DNA from 3 places in the Anaerospora sp. genome. Region 1 is predicted to be linked to each of the others. Evidence: riboswitches for the same ligand, from Rfam matches in the RefSeq annotation. Region 1 holds a riboswitch; each other region holds the start of a gene.

What was found. A riboswitch is a leader RNA that binds a small molecule or an ion and turns the genes downstream of it on or off. The one in region 1 is predicted to bind S-adenosylmethionine.
Region 2: linked by a shared signal. The riboswitch ahead of metK (methionine adenosyltransferase) and the one ahead of RTR76_RS13465 (PLP-dependent aspartate aminotransferase family protein) in region 1 are both predicted to bind S-adenosylmethionine.
Region 3: linked by a shared signal. The riboswitch ahead of RTR76_RS04155 (methionine ABC transporter ATP-binding protein) and the one ahead of RTR76_RS13465 (PLP-dependent aspartate aminotransferase family protein) in region 1 are both predicted to bind S-adenosylmethionine.

Annotation. Positions count from the first base shown of each region.
Region 1 covers NZ_DALZUO010000016.1:55,428-58,545, reverse strand. The annotation lists gene cysK (cysteine synthase A) at 1-432, opposite strand, end outside; gene RTR76_RS13465 (PLP-dependent aspartate aminotransferase family protein) at 612-1,745, opposite strand; SAM riboswitch class I at 1,837-1,942, opposite strand; gene RTR76_RS13460 (hypothetical protein) at 2,141-2,263, shown strand; gene RTR76_RS13455 (efflux RND transporter permease subunit) at 2,637-3,118, opposite strand, start outside.
Region 2 covers NZ_DALZUO010000004.1:80,818-83,935, reverse strand. The annotation lists gene coaBC (bifunctional phosphopantothenoylcysteine decarboxylase/phosphopantothenate--cysteine ligase CoaBC) at 1-1,055, shown strand, start outside; SAM riboswitch class I at 1,115-1,223, shown strand; gene metK (methionine adenosyltransferase) at 1,360-2,550, shown strand; gene RTR76_RS05225 (heavy metal-associated domain-containing protein) at 2,625-2,837, shown strand; gene priA (primosomal protein N') at 2,946-3,118, shown strand, end outside.
Region 3 covers NZ_DALZUO010000003.1:118,486-121,603, reverse strand. The annotation lists gene hisZ (ATP phosphoribosyltransferase regulatory subunit) at 1-1,159, opposite strand, end outside; gene RTR76_RS04160 (YerC/YecD family TrpR-related protein) at 1,160-1,474, opposite strand; SAM riboswitch class I at 1,652-1,760, shown strand; gene RTR76_RS04155 (methionine ABC transporter ATP-binding protein) at 1,833-2,891, shown strand; gene RTR76_RS04150 (methionine ABC transporter permease) at 2,860-3,118, shown strand, end outside.

The sequences.
Region 1 (3,118 bases):
CAAATAAGAATTCGGCGTTGAAGCAGCCAATTCTTCTGCTTTGCGAATAGCGCCCTTCATCCCTTCCGCACCGGGAGTTAATACCAGCTCGGCACCAAGTGCTTTAAGCAGGTTGCGACGTTCCACGCTCATAGTATCAGGCATAGTCAGGATCAATTTGTAGCCTCTCGCAGCTGCTACAAACGCAAGAGCAATACCAGTATTACCGCTGGTCGGCTCGATAATAACAGTGTCTTTATTCACTAGTCCCTTATCTTCACCATCTTTAATCATTGCATAGCCAATCCGGTCTTTTACGCTGCTGAGAGGATTAAAATACTCCAGTTTAGCGACAAGTTTGGCTTCAAGTTTTTCCTCTTGGTTATAATTACGAACTTCCAGCAAAGGGGTGTTACCGATAAGATCCGTTAAATTTTGAGCAATGCGTGACATATAAAACCCTCCTTATTTATGACCCATTATAGTCGCCAACATATAACAAAAAGGCTAAAGGCAGCTTTATAAAGCACCCTTAGCCTTCAGTTGTCTGATCGGCCGAACGATATTGTTATTATGATCAAATATTACCACAAATACAATATAACGTCAATCCATTAAAATACATTTTTTACTTAACCGAGAGCCTGTTCCAAATCCTTAATAATATCGGCAGAATGCTCAATCCCCACTGAAAGCCGCAGTAAACAGTCCGATATTCCAAGCCGTGCACGGATATCTGCCGGTATATCGGCATGCGTCTGAGCAGCAGGGAAGGTAATCAGCGATTCTACGCCGCCCAAGCTCTCCGCAAACTGCAGCAGCTTAACCTTTGCCAATATCTGCGGCACCAGCGCCGGATCGGTTACTGTAAAAGACAACATACCGCCATAGCCGGAGGCCTGAGCCTCCTGAATTTCCCTGCCGGGATGGTTAGTTAGTCCAGGATAGTATACATGCTCGACTTTGGGATGATTGGTAAGCCACTGGGCAACCAGTCCGGCATTCTCATTATGCCGGTCCATTCTAAGCGCCAGCGTTTTCATTCCTCTGAGCAGCAGCCAGCAATCCTGAGGGCCGAGCACAGCACCGGTGGCGTTTTGAATAAACCGTATTTTTTCGGCTAATTCCGCTTCGCGTGCAACAACGATACCACATAATACATCATTGTGTCCTGATAAGTACTTTGTCCCGCTGTGAATAACGATATCAGCTCCTAATTCCAGCGGACGCTGGAAATAAGGAGTCAAAAAGGTATTATCCACAATGCAATGCAGCTTATGCTGATGGGCCAATGCCGCGATCTGCCGGATATCGGCAATCTTCATTAAAGGATTGGTAGGTGTTTCTACAAGAATAGCCTTCGTATCTTGCGTGATTGCCTGCGCGATTTCCGTCATATCACTGGAATCAACAAAGGTTGTGGTAATGCCAAAACGGGCAAATACCTTGTCCAATATACGGTATGTTCCGCCATAGCAGTCTTCAACAACGACTAAATGATCGCCGCTGCTATATATCATCAATACGCCTGACACTGCCGCCATACCGGAAGAAAATGCAAACCCGGCAATGCCGTTTTCCAGGTCGGCTACTGCTTCCTCCAGCACTTTGCGTGTCGGATTCTGGGTCCGCGAATAATCGAAGCCGGTACTTTGCCCTAACCCGGGATGACGAAAGGTTGCTGATTGATAAATAGGTGTACTGATTGCACCGGTTTTGGCATCGGTACAGAGACCAACGTGAGCTACTTTAGAACAAAATTCCATATTTTCCTCCCAAGTTTAAGGTTTAATTCTCTCCAGTCCGGCAAATAAAAAAACCCCTTCAAGGAAGGGGTTTGCAACAGCTACCACATTCCTCTCATCTTCACAGGAAAATTTTATCCTGCTGGATTTAGCACCACTGCATTGCTGCCGGTTGCCGGGTGTCATCGGGCCAGTCCCTCGACCTCTCTGGATAAGAGATTAAACGTATTTAATTTTTATAAAGCATACCATAGCTAGAAATAGCTGTCAATCATCTGTATAGAATTTTAAATACTTATTTGTAACATATTTCAATCAAACCAATAAATTCCGCTTTATTCTATCAAATTATTACAGTCATAATAATTTTGTTAGAGGGAAAAATAAATTCATCACACAAAGGAGGTGCTTACTAAATGGCAAAGAAAAATGAAAAGAATTGCAAAGACAACAACAAATGCAACGATGCCAACGTCAATTTTGCCTGCGAAATAGCTCCACAGAAAAAAGCTTGTAAATCAAACGAAAAATGTAAATAATGCAATATGTGAAGAGAGAGGCTGCCTCACCAACGATTGAGGTAGCCTCTCTCTTTGCTACTCTACTTTTGTATCAAGACAAAATAAACAGTTATGTCCTTTTGTCTTGTTCTTGTTTTCGTTCTTATCGGCCCTTCTGGAAATAGCCGTTCCGCAGGATGGCCAACCGGCAGATTACGTTAAGAAATTCGTACTGTTTGAGCGAAGCGAGTTTACGAATTTTAGTAAGCTGACGGTTGGCCAAGGTTATTGGAAGACAGGCCTAGAATTTTTGCTACTTTTGTTTCGATGACAAAAGTAGGAACTCGGGATTTCCCCATGCTACGAGGGGTCTGTCTCAAATAGGTTTTATATCTATTGGAGACAGACCTGCTTATTTCTTCACTTTAAACGCAACTGCATACATGGTAGGCAGCACAAGCAATGTCAAAATCGTTGCTCCTAATAAGCCGCCTGCAATAGCAACAGCCATAGGTCCCCAGAACGTGCTGGGAATCAACGGAATCATTCCAAGTATTGCTGCTGCTGCAGTCAGCATGATGGGACGAAAACGCAGTACGGCAGAATTGATGATTGCTTCCCAGGGAGCTTCACCTGCCTTAATATGCTGCTCAATCTGATCAATCAGAATAACCGAATTGCGGATAATCATGCCGCTCAGTGCAAGAATACCAAGTTCCGCTACAAATCCCATCGGGCGCAGAGTCAACAGCATGGAAATACTGACACCAATAATCCCCAAAGGTGCCGTAAGCAAGGTCAGCACCATAAGCGACATTTTTTGCAATTGAAACATGAGCAGGATAACAATCAATACAATCATCGCCGGAACAGGCTGCAAAAGAAACTCCATCG
Region 2 (3,118 bases), on a different contig from region 1:
TTACACCGCTAACCTTTCGTGAACTGAGTGCGAATCCGGTAGCTGTGAAAATGTGGGAAGAGCCAAAAACCTGGAATGTTGAGCACATTGCATTAGCAACTTTAGCTGATTTGTTTTTAATTGCACCTGCCACAGCTAATATAATTGGTAAAATTGCAAATGGCATTGCCGATGATATGTTAAGTACTACTGTTATGGCTACTAAAGCGCCAGTCATATTGGCGCCGGCTATGAATACCAATATGTATCTTAACCCCATTACACAGCAAAATATCGCAAAGCTGGCATCGCTGGGATATCATTTTATTGAACCGGGCACTGGTATGTTGGCATGTGGTGTCGAGGGACCTGGCCGCTTGGCTGAACCGAGTAGAATCGTTGAGTATGTAGAGAATCTTACAAAGCAGAGCTGTTCTTTGGCAGGAAAAAAAGTTCTGATTACTGCTGGTGGCACTCGTGAGCCGCTTGATCCGGTTCGGTATATTGGCAATCGGTCAAGCGGTAAAATGGGCTATGCTCTTGCAGCAGCTGCTGCTGAGAGAGGTGCTGCAGTTTTACTGGTGTCAGGACCTACAAACTTACCTGCACCTCAGGGCGTTGCTGTTGTAAACGTTGAATCGGCGCAGGAGATGCGCAATGCTGTTTTGGCTGAATATCCTGATGCCGATATTGTCATTAAGGCGGCAGCTGTTGCCGATTATCGCAGCGTCGCACAGGCGGAGCATAAAATCAAAAAGAATGATGAAACGTTGACGATTCTCTTAGAAAAAAATCCGGATATACTCGCTGAATTGGGCAGACTAAAAACGAAGCAAATATTAATTGGCTTTGCAGCAGAGACGGAGCAGTTGGTTACCTATGCTACCGAGAAACTCAACCGTAAGAATGCGGATATGATTGTTGCCAATAATGTGATGCTGCCTGATGCTGGCTTCAATACGGATACGAATATTGTTAAGCTGCTTTATCGTGATGGGCGAATAGAAGATCTGCCCAAAATGGAAAAAACCAAACTTGCCGGTATTATATTAGACAAAATTTGTGGATTAATGTAGAAATTTCTTGCTTTTTCACCTCTTTTATTTTACAATTGCTTTGGTGAAAACTATATAAATGCTCATCGAGAGTTGGTGGAGGGACAGGCCCAATGAAACCGCGGCAACCATTCGACATTTATGCGAAAACGGTGCCAATTCCGGCAGATTTATTCTGCAAGATGGGGAGTGCGCGTCACCCTCCCCTGTGGGAGTTTTTTTTTATCTTATTCAACATTTACAGCTTTTGAATATGATAATATAGACTTCACCTAACTCGAAATATGTCGAGGTCTTAAAATAATACTCTTTAGGAGGTTGTAAGGTGGATAAAAAACGAGTGCTGTTTACATCTGAATCCGTAACGGAAGGGCATCCTGATAAAATAGCTGATCAAATTTCGGACAGTGTTCTTGATGCAATTATTGCTCAGGATCCTGCTGCACGGATAGCTTGTGAAACATTAGTGACAACTGGTATCGTTCATGTAGTTGGTGAGATTACAACAAAATGCTATGTAGATATTCCCAAAATTGTCAGGGAAACGATTAAAAATATTGGCTACACACGTGCTAAGTTTGGTTTTGATAGTGAAACCTGCGGCGTGTTAATATCGATTGACGAACAATCTCCAGATATTGCCATGGGGGTTAATCAAGCGTTAGAAGCCAAACAAGGTCAGTCGGATGAAGTTGAAGCTATTGGCGCCGGCGATCAGGGCATGATGTTCGGCTATGCTACCAATGAAACTCCTGAATATATGCCTTTACCAATTTCATTAGCACATAAATTGGCAAGACGGTTATCAGAAGTTCGGAAAAACGGACAATTGGATTATCTGCGTCCTGACGGCAAGACACAGGTTACTGTCGAGTATATTGATGGCAAACCTTCACGCGTTGATACTATTGTTATTTCAACCCAGCACAGCCCGGACGTCGATTTGAAAACAATTGAACAAGATCTTCTATCTGCAGTCATTACTCCTGTAGTGCCGGCAGAGCTGCTTGACGATAAAACAAAATATTATATTAATCCTACCGGCCGTTTCGTAGTTGGCGGTCCGCAGGGTGACTCAGGATTAACCGGGCGCAAGATCATAGTAGATACGTATGGCGGGATGGCCCGTCATGGTGGTGGCGCTTTCTCGGGCAAAGATCCTACAAAAGTGGATCGTTCGGCTGCCTATGCTGCCCGTTACGTCGCAAAGAATGTGGTAGCTGCCGGGTTAGCTGATAAATGTGAAATTCAATTAGCTTATGCAATTGGTGTTGCCCGTCCGGTATCTATTTTTGTTGAAACATTTGGCACAGCCAAGGTTGAGGAAAGTAAAATTGCCCAATTAGTAGATAAACATTTCGATCTGCGTCCTGCCGGTATTATTAAGTCACTTGACTTACGTCGTCCTATATACCGTCAAACCGCTGCCTACGGTCATTTTGGCCGCACGGATGTTGATTTACCGTGGGAAGCAACTGATAAAGCCCAAATTCTGCGTCAAGAAGCAGGTTTATAATTTGCGAGTGAGAATTTCAGTCCCTGGTAATACTAATATTGCCCATGAAATTAACCAAGGGGGTTAGTATTACTGTGCAAAAAAAATCGACCTATCGTGTAGGTGGGCTCAAGGGTGAACATTGTCGGGATCGAATCGAGCATACGCTATCGCATCTTGATGGAGTTTCCGGTGTCGATGTGGATCTTACATCGAAAAAGGTTACAATTGAGTACAATTCAGAGGTAGTTGCGGACGGTTACATCGAAGAAACGCTGCAAACACTGGGTTACTCAATTCAAGGATAGGGCGTTGTGCCCTAGCAGGTGTTTTCTATTCTATCTCGAAATAATTTAGGTACATGAACCGGAAGAGGGACTGTAAAGTCCCTCTCTCTTATTGTCAGGAGACATTATATGAACGAAATTGCGCAAGTCATTGTAAATATTCCTGTGCGCACAGTAAATAAGGCTTTTTCTTATTCTATACCCAGCGAGCTGGACTATGTCAATATTGGCTGGCGGGTGGTTGTTCCTTTTGGAGGACGCAAGGTAGAGGGATTTATTACCGGGATGAATTCCGGGGATAC
Region 3 (3,118 bases), on a different contig from region 1:
TACAACACCGCTGCCTCGTGTTTATTTCTGCAGCCTCCCGGCTCTCGGCCTCCAGTGCCAATTCGACCCGCCAGCCTTCTGCCCTAAGCTTATTCGCTGTTGCAATTGCCTCTGGCAAGCTATTGCCTTGCCAGGCTACATAACAGTCTTTGTCTGCTGGCGGTGTGCTTAAGCCCTGGCGCTCCAGTGCCAGCAGCACCCTTTCAATGCCGAGAGCAAAGCCGGTTGCCGGACTGTCGCTGCCGAAGGCCGCAAGCATTTTGTCGTACCTGCCGCCGCCGCAGATCGGGAAACCCAAGCCCGGTGTATAGCCTTCAAATACCATACCGGTATAATAGTCAAAATCACGAATGAGCCCCAAATCAAAATTAACATGCTCCTGTACACCATAGCTAGTCAACAGCCGGAAAATATCCGCCAGATTATCGAGCGCTGCCCGGCTGACCTCATTAGGAGCCATCTTGTAGGCCTGCTCAAATACTTCCTGGCGGCCATGCAGCACAGGAATACTTTTGAGGAACTTCTGCATATCGGCGCTCAAGCCGCTGGCACTGAGGATTTCTCCCAATCCAACAAGATCACGCCGGACAATTGCGGCTTTGACCTGCTGGCGCTGGGCGGGATTCAATTCACTTTCCGCCATAATGCCATTAATAAAATCCACCTGACCGAGACTGACTTGAAAGTTGGTTAAACCGGCTTCCTGCATAGACGCAACAGCCAGTGCAATAATCTCTGCATCGGCAGCGGGTCCCGGTGCTCCCAGAAGTTCCACTCCGGCCTGGTAAAACTCGCATTGCCGGCCAGCCTGGGCCAGTTCATACCGGAAAACATTCGTCAAATAAAACAAGCGCAGCGGCACTCCTGCTTCGCGCATGCGAGTTGCAGCTGTCCGGGCAATAGGCGTCGTCATATCCGGCCTCAGTGCCAATATACGATTATTCTTATCCAAAAACTTAAACATATGCTGTTCTACGTCATTCGTTGCGCCAACCATCAGTGTTTCCAGATATTCGAAGGTAGGAGTTACAACCTCATCATAGCCCCAATTGCCAAAAAGCTGGGCCAAACCTGCTTCAACCACCCGTTTGCGACCTGCCTCACGGGGCAGAAAATCGCGTGTGCCATACGGAATTTGCGGTACATAGTCTTGTTTCATTTATGCGTCTCCCCCATCAGCTGTATCTTTTAAACGGTCCAGGATCACCTTATAACCATCCGCTCCATAGTGCAAGCATCGTTTGACCCGGCTGATCGTTGCTGTGCTTGCTCCCGTCCGGAGGACAATATCGTCATAAATATGGCCTTCCTGCAGCATGCGGGCTACTTCCAGGCGCTGGGCCAGTGACTTTAATTCGCTGATTGTACAAATATCCTCAAAAAACTGATAGCATTCTTCCTCTGACTGGAGTGCTAAAACTGCCTTAAACAACTGATCTGTCAGGGCATCCTTTAATTTCGGATTGACCGTCATGGTCATCGCTCCTTCACTGGATTTCTTTTCATTGTAATTACTATTCTAGTATAAACATCTTTTTCCTGTCTTTAATCCTTTTTTTCTTTACTTCGTGATAAATAAAGTGATATTTTTTTACTTGACATGTTTACACTACCATGATACTATTTGTTACATCAACTACATAGAAAACTCATTTCATCAAGAGTTGGCTGAGGGAATGGCCCTATGACGCCGCGGCAACCAATCACAGCAATGTGAAAACGGTGCCAATTCCACGGGAGTTTATCCCGGCAGATGAAGATTAAAAGGTTAACTACCTCTTCGTCTTTGTCGAAGAGGTTTTTTTGTTTTTTAGAAAGGAGCAACTATAACCATGATTAATTTGTCAGGTATTACTAAAACCTATCAGGGTACCGCCGGACAAGTGGACGCCCTTAAAGGTATAGATCTAAAAGTTGACCAGGGCGAGATTTTCGGCGTTATTGGCAAAAGCGGCGCCGGTAAAAGTACACTTATCCGCTGCATCAATATGCTTGAACAGCCAACTACAGGTACCGTAACGGTAGATAATCAGGAATTAACGACCATGAGCGAGCAGGATTTACGAAATATGCGCAAGAGGATCGGCATGATCTTCCAGCATTTCAACCTTCTCTCCTCCCGTACTGTGTATGAGAATGTCGCCTTCCCATTAGAGCTGGCCGGAAAAAGCAAGGCAGAAATCGCTGCCGATGTGCTGCCACTCTTAGAGTTGGTAGGATTAACGGATAAGAAAGATCAATATCCGGCACAGCTTAGCGGCGGTCAGAAGCAGCGGGTAGGTATTGCCCGGGCACTTGCCAGCAAACCGCTGGTGCTGCTCTGTGACGAAGCTACATCTGCCCTCGACCCGCAGACAACTAAATCCATCCTTGATTTATTAAAAAGTATTAATGAGAAACTCAATTTAACTATTGTCTTAATCACACACGAAATGCAGGTTATCAAAGAAATTTGCAATCGCGTCGCAGTCATCGAAGGTGGTTTGATTATTGAGCAAGGACCGGTGCTTGATATCTTTACAAAACCAAAATCTGCAACTACGCGGGAGTTTATCCGGGCCATCATTAACTACGATTTGCCAGATATCTTCCTTGATACAAATTTCTCAGCGACTCCCCTGCAGGATGGAAACCTGGTTCTGCGCTTATCCTTCATCGGGCATGCTGCGGGAGAACCGATTATCGCCGGTATGATCCGCCGCTTTAATGTAGATACCAGCATCCTCTACGGCAATATCGACCATATTCAAAGCACTCCTTTTGGAACACTGATCGTTGAACTATCGGGAGAACAGCAAAATATTGAAAATGCCTTGAACTATTTACGGGCAAAAGATTTGGGAATTGAGGTGATCGGCTATGTCGCAAGAAATGCTCGCGCTGCTGGTTGAGGCATTATTGGAAACTACCTATATGGTAGCGATCTCGGCTTTTGTTGCTGCACTGGTCGGTATTCCGTTAGGCGTCATACTGGTTACAACAGATAAAGGACACATCCTTGAGAATATCCCTTTAAATAGTGTGTTAGGCGCAATTGTCAATGCTGCCCGCTCCACTCCCTTCATCATTCTGATGGTCGCTATTATCCCGATCACCCGCATGATTGTCGGTACCTCTA